4 regions of the Bacillus sp. T3 genome follow, and region 4 is predicted to be linked to each of the others. Evidence: riboswitches for the same ligand, from Rfam matches in the RefSeq annotation. Region 4 holds a riboswitch; each other region holds the start of a gene.
What was found. Region 4 has a riboswitch for S-adenosylmethionine ahead of RGF10_RS12250 (hypothetical protein). Riboswitches for the same ligand answer to the same signal wherever they lie in the genome.

Region 1 (3,181 bases), 440 kb from region 4:
AGACCCGAGCCAACAATCATCCCGTCTTTAACAATAACAGCCCCTACGAGTGGATTTGGATTCGTTTTCCCTCTTGCCGTGGCGGCAAGCTCTAAGGCAATATTCATAAAATATTGGTCTGTTTTCATTTTAATAGCTCCTTAACTAGGTATTCGCGTTTGTTCTGGGATGTGCCCAGATTTTAAGATTTTCGTTTCTAAGTACTTTTCATTGTGTTCACTAATTCCACCCCAAAGCGGCATGTGAGAATTAGTTGAAAGACCTTTTTCTTTAAGTGCGTGAAGCTTTTTCGGGTTGTTTGTAATAAGGACAACTGGTTTTGATCGCATGGCTCGTAATATGAACAATGGCTCATCGTAAGCCCTTAAATCATCTTCAAAACCTAATGCGTGATTGGCATCAACCGTATCCATTCCCTGTTCCTGCAATAAATACGCTAATGATTTTGAAAAGAGGCCAATTCCTCTTCCTTCATGATTAGCCAAGTAAAACAATGCGCCGTGTCCATTCTCAACAATCATTTTCAGTGATTGCTGAAGCTGATATCCACAGTCACAGCGTTTGCTGCCAAAAATATCACCCGTATGACAAATGCTATGAAACCTAACGAACGATTGCTCACTGTGTTCAAAATCTCCATAAACTAAAATGGATGATTGCTGTAAATCAGCCAAACGGGCAGTGGAAAGTGAATCGAGAATCTGTTCTTTATCTATGTATTCCTCTTTTAATTTTAACCAAGAGTACCATTTAAATGTAACAACATTATCACCTAATTGCACGGGTAATTTGACTGGACCGACGAGACAAATTGCTGGTTTATTATCTATATTAATCATGGTCATCTTTTCTTTTAAAATATCTTTTACTTCTATTGAAAGCATATTTTCAATCCCCATTCTTCACTACGCTATTTTTACTATAATTATGTAACTGAGCATAAAATAGTAAACAATACGCGTCAAGTAATAAAGCTTCCTAAATTAATTGAGAATATTTATTGATTTCCCAGAATATTTTTATAAACTAATTGACATTATTACTATATATATAGTAAAGTTTAAAAAAATAAAATATTTTTATTTCTTATCCAGAGAGGTTGAGGGTATGGCCCGATGAAACCTCAGCAACCATCAATGATTTATCATTGAAAAGGTGCTAAGTCCAGCAAGTTGTAAAAACTTGAAAGATAAGGAGAATGGCTAAATGTCCCAACTACACTTAAGTCTTCTTCTTAGAAAGAAGACTTTTTTATTTTTACTTGAAAAGGAGTGGCGGCTTTGTACAAAATTGATACTGTGCTAGCGCAAATTGGAAATCGTAGTGAACAAACAACAGGAACAGTAAATCCACCGGTCTATTTTTCTACTGCATATCGACATGAAGGAATTGGACAATCAACCGGATTTGATTACACAAGAACTGGGAATCCAACTAGAAAAATTTTGGAGCAGGCGATAGCAGAGCTAGAAGCTGGCGACCAAGGATATGCCTGTAGTTCGGGCATGGCCGCCATCCTTACCATATTATCGATTTTCCAATCAGGGGACGAATGGATTGTATCCAAAGATTTATATGGTGGAACTTACCGACTCCTTGAACAAGGCTTTAAAAAGTGGGGCTTAACGAGCCATTATGTGAATACAACAAACCCTGAGGAGATTACGAAATACATATCTCCAAGAACGAAAGCAATCTTTATTGAAACACCAACGAATCCGTTAATGGAGCAAACCGATATAGGCGCAGTTGCGAAAATCGCCAATGAAAACAATATTTTACTAATCGTTGACAATACCTTCTATACACCGCTCCTGCAAAAACCAATTACACTTGGAGCCGATATCGTCATTCATAGCGCTACAAAATATTTAGGTGGTCATAATGACGTTCTTGCCGGTCTAATCGTCGCAAAGGGCAAAGAACTTTGTGATAAACTTGCCCTCTTTCATAATGCCGCTGGTGCTGTATTAAGCCCGTTTGATTCTTGGCTGTTGATTCGAGGCATGAAGACATTATCACTTCGGATGGAACGACACGAAAAAAATGCAAAAAGAGTCGTGGAGTTCTTATCCGCACACGAAGATGTAATCGATGTCCTTTACCCTGGTAAAGGTGGAATGGTTTCGTTCCGTATTAAAGATGCAGCCTGGGTAAATCCCTTCCTACAAAACATGAAGCTGATTTCATTTGCAGAAAGCTTAGGAGGCGTTGAAAGCTTTATTACCTACCCTACGACACAAACACATGCCGACATCCCTGAACACATTCGTGAGGAAACGGGTGTCTGTAATCGGCTTTTACGCTTTTCAGTTGGCCTAGAGGATTCAGAAGACATCATTAATGATTTACAACACGCGCTTACACACGCTAAAAAGGAGGTTGCGGTATAATGGAGACAAACTACACATTTGAAACAAGACTGCTTCACAATCGCCATAAAATTGATCCGAACACTGGGGCAGTGAGTGTGCCCATTCAGCATGCATCAACCTTCCATCAGTTTGATGTCGATCAGTTTGGAAAATATGATTATGCAAGAAGTTTAAACCCTACTCGGGAAGCTTTGGAGGATGTGATTGCCGAATTAGAAGGTGGTATAAAAGGATTCGCCTTTGCATCTGGGATGGCAGCTATTTCAACTGCCTTTCTCCTTCTCTCACAGAATGATCACGTAGTCATTACTGAGGATGTTTATGGTGGTACCTTCCGTATGGTAACCGAGGTTTTATCTAGACTTGGCATTCAACATACATTTGTTGATATGACTGACCTCGAAAAAGTTGAAAAAGCCATTCAACCTAATACAAAATTATTCTATGTTGAAACGCCTTCAAATCCATTATTAAAGGTAACGGATATACAAGCGATTAGTGATCTAGCAAAGAAATGCGGCGCTCTTACATTCGTCGATAATACCTTTCTAACACCTGCCAGCCAAAAACCACTTGAACTTGGGGCTGATGTTGTCCTTCATAGTGCCACTAAATTTTTGTCAGGTCACAGTGACGTTGTTGCTGGACTAGCTGTCGTCAAGGATGAAGAATTAGCAAAAAGATTAGGCTTTTTACAAAACTCATTTGGGGCTGTACTTGGCGTACAGGATGCTTGGCTTGTACTTAGAGGGTTAAAAACCTTACATGTGCGACTACAACACTCCGTCAAGGCTGCACAAAAAATT
Region 2 (3,181 bases), 1.5 Mb from region 4:
CGAATTTATTTGCCCTAAAAGAACCAGGTTATATTTACACAAGAATACATAACCCAACTGTTACGGTATTTGAAGAGAGAGTGGCTTTACTAGAGGGTGGTATCGGAGCACTCGCAGTCGCAAGCGGAATGTCGGCGATTACATTAGCCATTTTGAATGTCGCTCAGGCAGGGGATGAAATTGTTGCCGCGTCAACTCTTTATGGGGGAACTTATAATTTATTTGCGATGACGCTACCACGTTATGGAATTAATGTGAAGTTTGTAAATGCAGAGGATCCAGAAAATTTTAGAGCGGCCATTACGGATAAAACGAAAGCAGTGTTTGCTGAAACAATCGGCAATCCAAGCCTACGTATTTTAGATATCGAAAAGGTTGCAGATATTGCGCATGAGGCAGGAGTACCGTTAATCGTCGATAATACATTTGCCACACCGTACTTGTTAAAGCCAATTGAATATGGGGCAGATATTGTCATCCATTCTGCAACAAAGTGGTTGGGTGGAAACGGTACGACATTAGGTGGAGTCATAGTGGATGGAGGTAAATTCGATTGGGGTACGGGCAAGTTTCCTGGGTTCGTTACCCCAGACCCAAGCTACCATGATCTCGTGTATAGTGAAGCGCTTGGGGCAGCAGCCTTTATCGTTAAGGCTCGTGTTCAGCTGTTGAGGGATATGGGACCTGCAATCTCGCCACAAAATGCATTCCAGCTTACATTGGGGTTAGAGACATTGCACGTAAGAATGAAGGAACATATTGCTAACACGAAGGAAATCATAAAATATTTACAAGCACATCCTGCCGTAAAATGGATTTTATACCCAGGAAATGAGGATCATCCGGACAAAGCTCTTGCTGATAAATATTTACCAAAAGGACCTGGATCTGTCGTTGTATTTGGAATTGAAGGTGGACGTGAGGCAGGGGCGAAATTTATTAATGAATTAAAGCTTTGGACACATGTTGCCAATGTTGGCGATGCTAAAAGCTTAGTCATTCACCCAGCCAGTACAACCCATCAGCAATTAGATGAAGAGGGCTTAGCAGCCGCAGGTGTTCCAGAAGATTTAATTCGTCTTTCAATTGGAATTGAAAATGTCGAAGATTTAATCGAAGACCTTGACCAAGCAATCGAAGTAGCAACTGGCTTAACGAGTGCTGTCAAATAACTTAGGTAAAAATATCCATTATTTTAAAATAAATATTCTAATTGACAGAAATAATTTATGCGTGATAGAATCACTTTAATAGTAAGGAATTCAGAACATATAATTGATTGAATAATAGAATAGTTGCTCTTATCAAGAGAGGTGGAGGGATGTGCCCTATGAAGCCCAGGCAACCGTCATATTGCTTAGCAATGTGAAAAGGTGCCAATTCACACAAAGTCATACGACTTTGGAAGATGAGAGAAGGGAAATAGAAACTCACTATGCCTTTCTGCTCATTTTGCAGATAGGCATTTTTATTAGGTTCGAATTCTTTCTAAATTTTATTAAAATAGCATTTGTTAACTGTTGGAATTCAGGATGAAGGTACATTAAAGAAAAAACATATAAACATGCCAAATTATGAATGAATGGTTAAGAACATTCAAAACATAATGAAATACTAGAAGTCCAACAAAACAGCATCTGCTAGGAAGAATTAAAAGAGGGTGATCGGATGATTCATATAAAAGGAGTAAACAAGATCTATCCTTCAAAAAATGGTCGTGTAACAGCAGTTGACGACGTGAGTTTGGAAGTGAAAGAAGGAGAAATCTTTGGTGTTATAGGCTATAGTGGTGCCGGAAAAAGCACCTTGATTCGGATGCTGAATGGGCTAGAGATTCCAACGCAAGGTTCAATTAAAGTGGCTGGTAATGAGGTTTCCTCGATTAAAGGAGCAGCTCTCAGGAAGGCTCGCCAAGAAATTAGTATGATTTTCCAGCATTTTAATTTGCTCTGGTCTCGGACTGTACGAGAAAATATCGCATTTCCACTTGAAATCGCTGGAATCTCGAAGCTTGAACGGAACAAACGGGTGGATGAATTAATCAAGCTCGTTGGGTTGGAAGGAAGAGAAGAATCATACCCTTCACAGCTAAGCGGAGGACAAAAGCAGAGAGTAGGGATTGCGAGAGCACTAGCGAATAACCCGAAGGTTTTGCTTTGTGATGAAGCAACAAGTGCATTGGATCCACAAACAACTGATTCAATTTTAGATTTGTTAGTTGATATAAACAAACGTCTAGGACTGACAATCGTGTTAATTACACATGAAATGCATGTGATTCGAAAGATTTGCCACCGCGTTGCGGTTATGGAAGACGGGAAAATTGTTGAGCTTGGCCCTGTTTTAGAGGTGTTTAAACATCCTGAACAGGCCATTACAAAGCGATTTGTCCAACAAGTAACGGAGCCAGAGGAAACAAAAGAAACGATTGAGAACTTATTGACACGTTATCCACATGGACAAGTGGTTCAATTATCCTTTGTAGGAGAAGCAGCTGAGCAACCAGTAATCGCTAATTTGATCCGTCAATATGAGTTAACTGTTACGATTTTGCAGGGGAAAATATCCCAGACCCAAACAGGTTCTTATGGGACGCTATTCCTACATCTAGATGGGAAGCAACAGGAAATTGACAAAGCAACAGAATTCCTACATTCCCAGCACGTAGGGGTGGAGGTGATCAAGAATGGCTGAGATAATTGAGCAACTGAACTGGGACCAATTATGGATTGCGACACAAGAAACGATCTATATGACGTCAATCTCTGTGATCACCACATTTATATTAGGACTTTTACTTGGATTATTATTGTTTCTAACAGATAAAGGGAACATTTGGGAGAATCGCTTTATTAACATTATCATTGCTGGTTTTGTGAATATTTTCCGATCAATCCCATTTATTATATTAATTGTTTTGCTTATTCCGTTTACAAAATTAATGTTAGGAACCATGCTTGGTGCAAATGCAGCACTCCCTGCTTTAATTATTGGGGCTGCACCGTTTTATGCACGTATGGTGGAAATCGCACTTAGAGAAATTGATAAAGGTGTGATCGAGGCTTCTCAATCAATGGGGGCGACACATAGTCATATCATTTTTAAAGTACTGATTCCTGAATCATTGCCTGCGTTAATCTCAGGGATTACAGTAACCGCCATTTCGTTAGTAAGCTTTACA
Region 3 (3,181 bases), 1.3 Mb from region 4:
ATTTTCAGTTAATGATGTGTCATCATAATCTGCAATACGGCTTTCCTCATCAAGGATTACATTCTCAAGCACAGAGCCGAAACGAATCGCATCAAAAATTTGTGGTTCTTTTTCACGAGATAAGTTTATGCATTTTGCATAGCAGCCACCTTCAATATTGAAGACGCCGTTATTTGACCAGCCGTGCTCATCGTCGCCAATTAATTTGCGATTAGCGTCTGCTGATAATGTTGTTTTTCCAGTTCCAGGAGAGACCAAAGAATAAAGCAACGTCACCCTCTGCGCCTACGTTTGCAGAGCAGTGCATTGGCATAATCCCGTTTTCAGGAAGCAGATAGTTCATAACAGAGAATATAGATTTTTTAATTTCCCCTGCATATTCTGTTCCACCAATGAGGACCGTTCTCTGTTCAAAAGAAATAATGATGAAGGTTTCAGTTGCAGTTCCGTCAACTGCTGGATCTGCCTTGAAATTTGGAGCACAAATAACAGAGAAAGCATCATTATGCTCTTCTAATTCACCATCATTTGGACGAATGAACAATTGGTGAGAAAACAGGTTGTGCCAAGCGTATTCGTTGATAACTTGAATTGGTAAGCGGTATTTTTTATCTGCACCTGCAAAGCCACGGAAAACAAATACTTCTTCTTTTTGCTGCAAGTAGTTGATAACCTTATTGTAAAGATTTGAAAATGCTTCTTCAGAGATTGGTTGGTTTACAGAACCCCATTCTATTTTATCTTTAGAAGAACTTTCTTCTACAATATACTTGTCTTTTGGAGAACGACCTGTATATTTCCCTGTTGTTGCACGAACAGCTCCAGTAGAGGAGATAATTCCTTCTTTGCGTTCTAAAACCTTTTCAACTAATTGCGGTACAGAAAGCTGATTACGAATATTGCTACCCTTTAACAATACATTTAGTTCATTAGAGATACTGACAGAGTTCATCTGATAAATACCATCCTTTATCAAATATTTTTGAGTGTTGTGAATAGTATAACACATTTAACTAATTAATCTATACTAATATCCACTTTTTTAAAAAAATATCTAAATTATTATGGTTTCCTCCTTAAATATGGTTGTTAATTAAATTAATTTGTTAATTAGGATATTCTATTTTAGTAAATAAGGAACTAATAATGAGGTAGATTTAAATCGATAATTGTCGAAAAATGGTTACACAATCGTGAACAATTGAAAAAGCTATTGACACAATTTGAACGGTTACGGTATTATTCTACCTTGAACGGATACTCTCTTATCCCGAGCTGGTGGAGGGACAGGCCCAATGAAACCCAGCAACCTGCTATGTTAAAAATCTATCAAGACATTAGTCTAATGATTTTTCATAGCAAAGGTGCTAACCTGACGCAAGGTATAACCTTGAACGATAAGAGTGAAAGGCGCAATTGTTAACTCAAACCTTTCCTCATTTAATAGGAAAGGTTTTTATTTTGCACCTTTTGAAGTGACGCGTGTCGTTTTTATTCTGTTATCAGGATAAAAACCCCATGTTTATTTCATACTACTTAGGGAATGAGTACCGTATCAAATTGAGGTTACAAATAGGACAGTTACATATTCTTGATTAACCTCGCTTTATTTCTATATAAAAGGAGGAACTCAGATGTCAACAAAACGTCGTTTGTTTACTTCTGAATCGGTAACAGAAGGTCATCCGGATAAGATTTGTGACCAAATTTCTGATGCGATTTTAGATGCGATTTTAGCAAAGGATGCAAATGCTCGCGTTGCTGCTGAAACTTCAGTTACAACTGGTCTTGTACTAGTAGCAGGTGAAATCACAACTTCTACTTATGTCGACATCCCTAAACTTGTTCGTAAAACAATCAAAAACATTGGTTATACACGGGCAAAGTATGGCTTTGATTCAGAAACTTGTGCAGTACTAACTTCAATTGATGAGCAGTCAGCTGATATTGCTATGGGTGTTAACCAAGCACTTGAAGCAAGAGAGGGTAACATGACCGATGATGAAATTGAAGCGATCGGTGCAGGTGACCAAGGTTTAATGTTCGGATTTGCTTGTAATGAAACGAAAGAGCTTATGCCCCTTCCGATTTCGTTAGCGCACAAGCTTGCTCGTCGTCTAACAGAGGTTCGTAAAGAGGATATTCTTCCGTACCTTCGTCCAGATGGTAAAACGCAGGTTACTGTTGAGTATGATGAAAATGACAAGCCAGTGCGGATTGACACAATCGTTATTTCAACTCAACATCACCCAGAAGCTACACTAGAGCAAATTCAACGAAACATTAAAGAACATGTAATTAATCCAGTGGTTCCTACAGAACTAATTGATGAAAATACAAAATACTTCATTAACCCAACAGGCCGCTTCGTAATTGGTGGACCACAAGGCGATGCTGGTTTAACAGGTCGTAAGATTATTGTTGATACTTATGGCGGTTATGCACGTCATGGTGGTGGCGCGTTCTCAGGAAAAGATCCTACAAAGGTTGACCGTTCTGCTGCTTATGCTGCACGCTATGTTGCCAAAAACATCGTTGCAGCGGGTCTTGCTGAAAAAGTTGAAGTTCAGTTTGCGTATGCGATTGGGGTTGCACAACCAGTATCGATTGCGGTGGATACGTTTGGAACTGGCAAGGTAAGCGAGGATGTATTAGTTGACCTTGTTCGCAAAAACTTCGATCTTCGTCCAGCTGGTATTATCAAAATGCTTGACCTTCGTCGTCCTATCTATAAGCAAACAGCTGCTTATGGTCATTTTGGAAGAACTGATATCGATCTTCCTTGGGAACGTACAGATAAAGCAGAAACATTGAAGGCGCAAGCTACTAATTAATATGAACAAAGTAGGAGTTACACTAGGATGTAACTCCTGTTTTTTATTTGATTCCGATATGGTAGTATAGAAGGTATGAATTCAGCAAGAGTCGATTCATAATCAAATTAATGAGGGTTCTTTTATTAAAATAAGGCTTGTTATAGCACATTTTCATGTTTGCACACAATGTTGATTGGAGCGGAAGGTACTCGACTCCTGCGGGAGCAGCGGGACAGGTGAGACCCCGCAGGCGTAAAACGCCGAGGAGGCTCACCGCCCGCCCCGCGCGGCGCTGAGTACCTGGAGCGGAAATCAACATTCTAATTAACACAGCTGTTTATTTAAATAAAGAACTTCTTAAATGA
Region 4 (3,181 bases):
ATCATTCCAATTAGAGAAAATAATATAACCAATCGTAAGGAGAGTGCTAACCATTAAAAAAACAAAAGAAAAGCTAATAATCCCTCTTATTGATCTGGATTTTTTATCCATCTTTGATGTGCTCCATTTCGTGAATGCCCTATATTTTTTTCTAGTTATCGGCAGAGACAATCATTCAATTGTCAAAAAGAATTTTCATTATTAAAAATCTACAGAAAAAACATTAATAAGTAATTCGACACAATCCGTAATTTTCCTTTAATAATATTTCTCATACCATCAAAATTCTTTTAAAATAACGTTTGCTTCCTTTTCTTATTGAACCATTCTCTTTATAATAAGTTATACTTTAAATTACATACTTTATCATACATACTTTAAGAAGGGTGATTCTATTGCAAAAGCGATTCCTTATCCTCCTCTTTATTTTTGTGTTCACATTAACTGTCATTGGCTGTTCTAATGATGAATCAAATAAACAGGAAGCTACTATTAAGCAGGTTGATTTAACGATTTCAGCTGCAGCAAGCCTGCAAGATGCCTTAAATGAGATTAAAGCAAAATATGAAAAAGAACATTCTAATGTGAATATAACCTATAACTTTGGCGGATCGGGTGCATTGTATCAACAAATTATCCAGGGAGCACCGGTTGACCTGTTTTTCTCAGCAGCAAAAGACCAATTTGATTTACTAGTCAATGATGGATTCATTGAAAAGAATCAATCAAAGGATTTAATTGGGAATGAGCTCGTTTTAATCATACCGAAGGGAGCACAGACAGGTATCCAATCATTTCAAGACATAGAAAAGGCGGAGAAGATTTCGATTGGAATCCCCGAGACAGTCCCGGCTGGGAAATACGCCAAAGAGACTTTGGTGAATTTAGACATTTGGAAAAGAGTCGAATCCAAGCTAGTTTTTGCAAAAGATGTACGCCAAGTGCTTACATATGTTGAAACAGGAAATGTTGACGCAGGAATGGTGTATAAAACGGATGCTCTTACTTCAAATAAAGTTAAAGTAATGACCACAGCACAGAACAACTTACATTCCCCGATTGTTTATCCAGTCGGGATATTGAAGAAGACTGCAAATCCAGAGGAAGCACTGAATTTTTTTGAATACCTCCAAACCCAAGAATCAATGAAAATTCTTTATAAATACGGGTTTAAGAATCTCTAATGCTGTCAAAATTCTTTATACCTATTACGATTAATAAAAAAGCAAGAAGCCTGCACAAATTGACGGCTTCTTGCTTTTTATTATAATGAAAAAAAGGGAAGGATTATAACGGTATAACTATAGAATCGATTCAATATAATTCCCATACCCTTTTATAATTGGCAGCCCTAGAGCATTTAAGTCCTTCCATATTTTTCGATCAAGTGCATATGGTGCCTTTTTTTGCAGACTATCTAATTCTGAATAAGTTAGTTGAATGTTGTAGTATTGCTCACCGTTCTTAATGACTAATTCGTAATAAGAGAACCTCATTAAAAATACTTCATATTGAGGATCCCATTCCTTTAGCTGCCTTTCAATCTGGTCAGCAACCTGTTTGAAAAATTCCTCCCCACTCTGAAAACGGGCCATATACTCTCTGGCTACTCCATTAATATTCATAATAACTATCCCCCCTTCCTTTTTCGAAGGCTTCAAGTTAAGAACGAAAAAGACTCTTATAGCACACAGTATGCACCTAAGAGTCTTCGATGGTGTCGTTATCATTCAAAGCCAAGGCTTTACTGGTAGGAGCACCTTACAAATAGTAGGTTGCTGTGAAGTCCTGGAGCCAGCACTCTCGTTCACTCTCGATAACCTTATTTATTTAATTTATTTTAACATAGTAGCTTAGATATGGAAATTCTGGAATTCTACTTAATTTCAATCGTTCCAGCACTTTGAACCTTAAAGGATTCTCCTTTATTCATCGAAATATGACCTGATTCATAAGGTTGATTATCAATCGTTAGAAATACCTTTTCACATTGATAATATTGTCCGACCGTATTAACAATTGATTGAAGAATTAATCCTTCAAATGCTGCACCAGCGCTCATTTCCTCAATAAAGGCTTTATTCAAATCAAGATAAACATTTCCATCCTGATTTAAATATAGGCTATTAATCTCTGTGTTTTTTGAAAAAACCGTTCCTAATTGATTCGGACTTTGCCCTTTGTATGCTGCTGTCAAAACCTTTCTTGTAATTTCATTTGTGTAAAAGCTAACAGGCCTGCTTTGATAATATATTTTATCGTCATTAATATTCGGATAATAGAAAGTAATATTTTGAACAAGTGGTACATTTTCCTCTACTTTTGATAAGGTCGAGGAGATTTCAGTTTCACCTGTAACAAAAACAGATTTCACTAAGCCAACGTCTTTAGCATAGTAATCTAAGGTTTTATCATTGCCCTTATCTGTCGTTACTTCAATTGCTTTATAATTACCTGAAGGAGTCGTAAGATCCACCGTCATATTCGTGATCGTTCTGATACTTCCATCCTTTAACGTCCATGTTGTCCCCTTTTTAAGTGGCTCCATCAGCATAATTTCCTGATTCTCGCCGGTCAATTTTAATAGATTCTCTCGATAGTATGCTTCTCCTCTAGAATAGACCTTCGTTAGTTTTCCGTCCTTTATCTCCAAGACATTTGCCATCACTGTTCCACCATTCTCAACTCTTTGTTGGACTTTTGTCTCAGAAATATAATCAGGATAGACCGTGAAAGTTGAGTATTCATTTCCAATACCTTCATAGCTATATCGTGTATTTTTAGTGATTGGATAGTATTCGCTAATATCTGGCAGAGTTTCTTTCGTTTGTTTAGGTTCCTTAACTCCATCACTATCATTTTTAGTGTCTGTTTTATTGTTATTGCTGTTTTGATTTGTCTTTTCATTGTTTTGGTTCTCGTCACTTGTATTGTCTTTATTCAAGGTACAGCCAATGAGACCGATCATGAGAAGTAGAACGGTTAGTAGGGTAATCAACCTTTTCATATAAATTTCCCCTTTATAAATTTATCAATCTTCTGTCCCATTTTCTCCTACCCTTATTATACAATGATTTTTCGTTATATAGTCCAAACCAGCGCAAAAAAGACTGATTTATCAGACTTCCCAAAAAGAAGGCTGTGTTTAATTAGTCTGTTGATTTCCGCTCCAGGCGCTTCG

Region 1: linked by a shared signal. The riboswitch ahead of RGF10_RS10040 (methionine biosynthesis PLP-dependent protein) and the one ahead of RGF10_RS12250 (hypothetical protein) in region 4 are both predicted to bind S-adenosylmethionine.
Region 2: linked by a shared signal. The riboswitch ahead of RGF10_RS04305 (methionine ABC transporter ATP-binding protein) and the one ahead of RGF10_RS12250 (hypothetical protein) in region 4 are both predicted to bind S-adenosylmethionine.
Region 3: linked by a shared signal. The riboswitch ahead of metK (methionine adenosyltransferase) and the one ahead of RGF10_RS12250 (hypothetical protein) in region 4 are both predicted to bind S-adenosylmethionine.

Annotation. Positions count from the first base shown of each region.
Region 1 is NZ_CP137761.1:1,927,815-1,930,995, reverse strand. It holds gene ribD (bifunctional diaminohydroxyphosphoribosylaminopyrimidine deaminase/5-amino-6-(5-phosphoribosylamino)uracil reductase RibD) at 1-128, opposite strand, end outside; gene RGF10_RS10045 (GTP cyclohydrolase II) at 141-884, opposite strand; SAM riboswitch class I at 1,084-1,196, shown strand; gene RGF10_RS10040 (methionine biosynthesis PLP-dependent protein) at 1,281-2,393, shown strand; gene metC (cystathionine beta-lyase) at 2,393-3,181, shown strand, end outside.
Region 2 is NZ_CP137761.1:854,267-857,447, forward strand. It holds gene RGF10_RS04300 (O-acetylhomoserine aminocarboxypropyltransferase/cysteine synthase family protein) at 1-1,172, shown strand, start outside; SAM riboswitch class I at 1,299-1,415, shown strand; gene RGF10_RS04305 (methionine ABC transporter ATP-binding protein) at 1,669-2,694, shown strand; gene RGF10_RS04310 (methionine ABC transporter permease) at 2,687-3,181, shown strand, end outside.
Region 3 is NZ_CP137761.1:1,044,319-1,047,499, forward strand. It holds partial or broken gene pckA (phosphoenolpyruvate carboxykinase (ATP)) at 1-952, opposite strand, end outside; SAM riboswitch class I at 1,263-1,404, shown strand; gene metK (methionine adenosyltransferase) at 1,635-2,834, shown strand.
Region 4 is NZ_CP137761.1:2,368,974-2,372,154, reverse strand. It holds gene RGF10_RS12260 (ATP-binding protein) at 1-111, opposite strand, end outside; gene modA (molybdate ABC transporter substrate-binding protein) at 396-1,184, shown strand; gene RGF10_RS12250 (hypothetical protein) at 1,302-1,625, opposite strand; SAM riboswitch class I at 1,721-1,823, opposite strand; gene RGF10_RS12245 (GerMN domain-containing protein) at 1,877-3,007, opposite strand.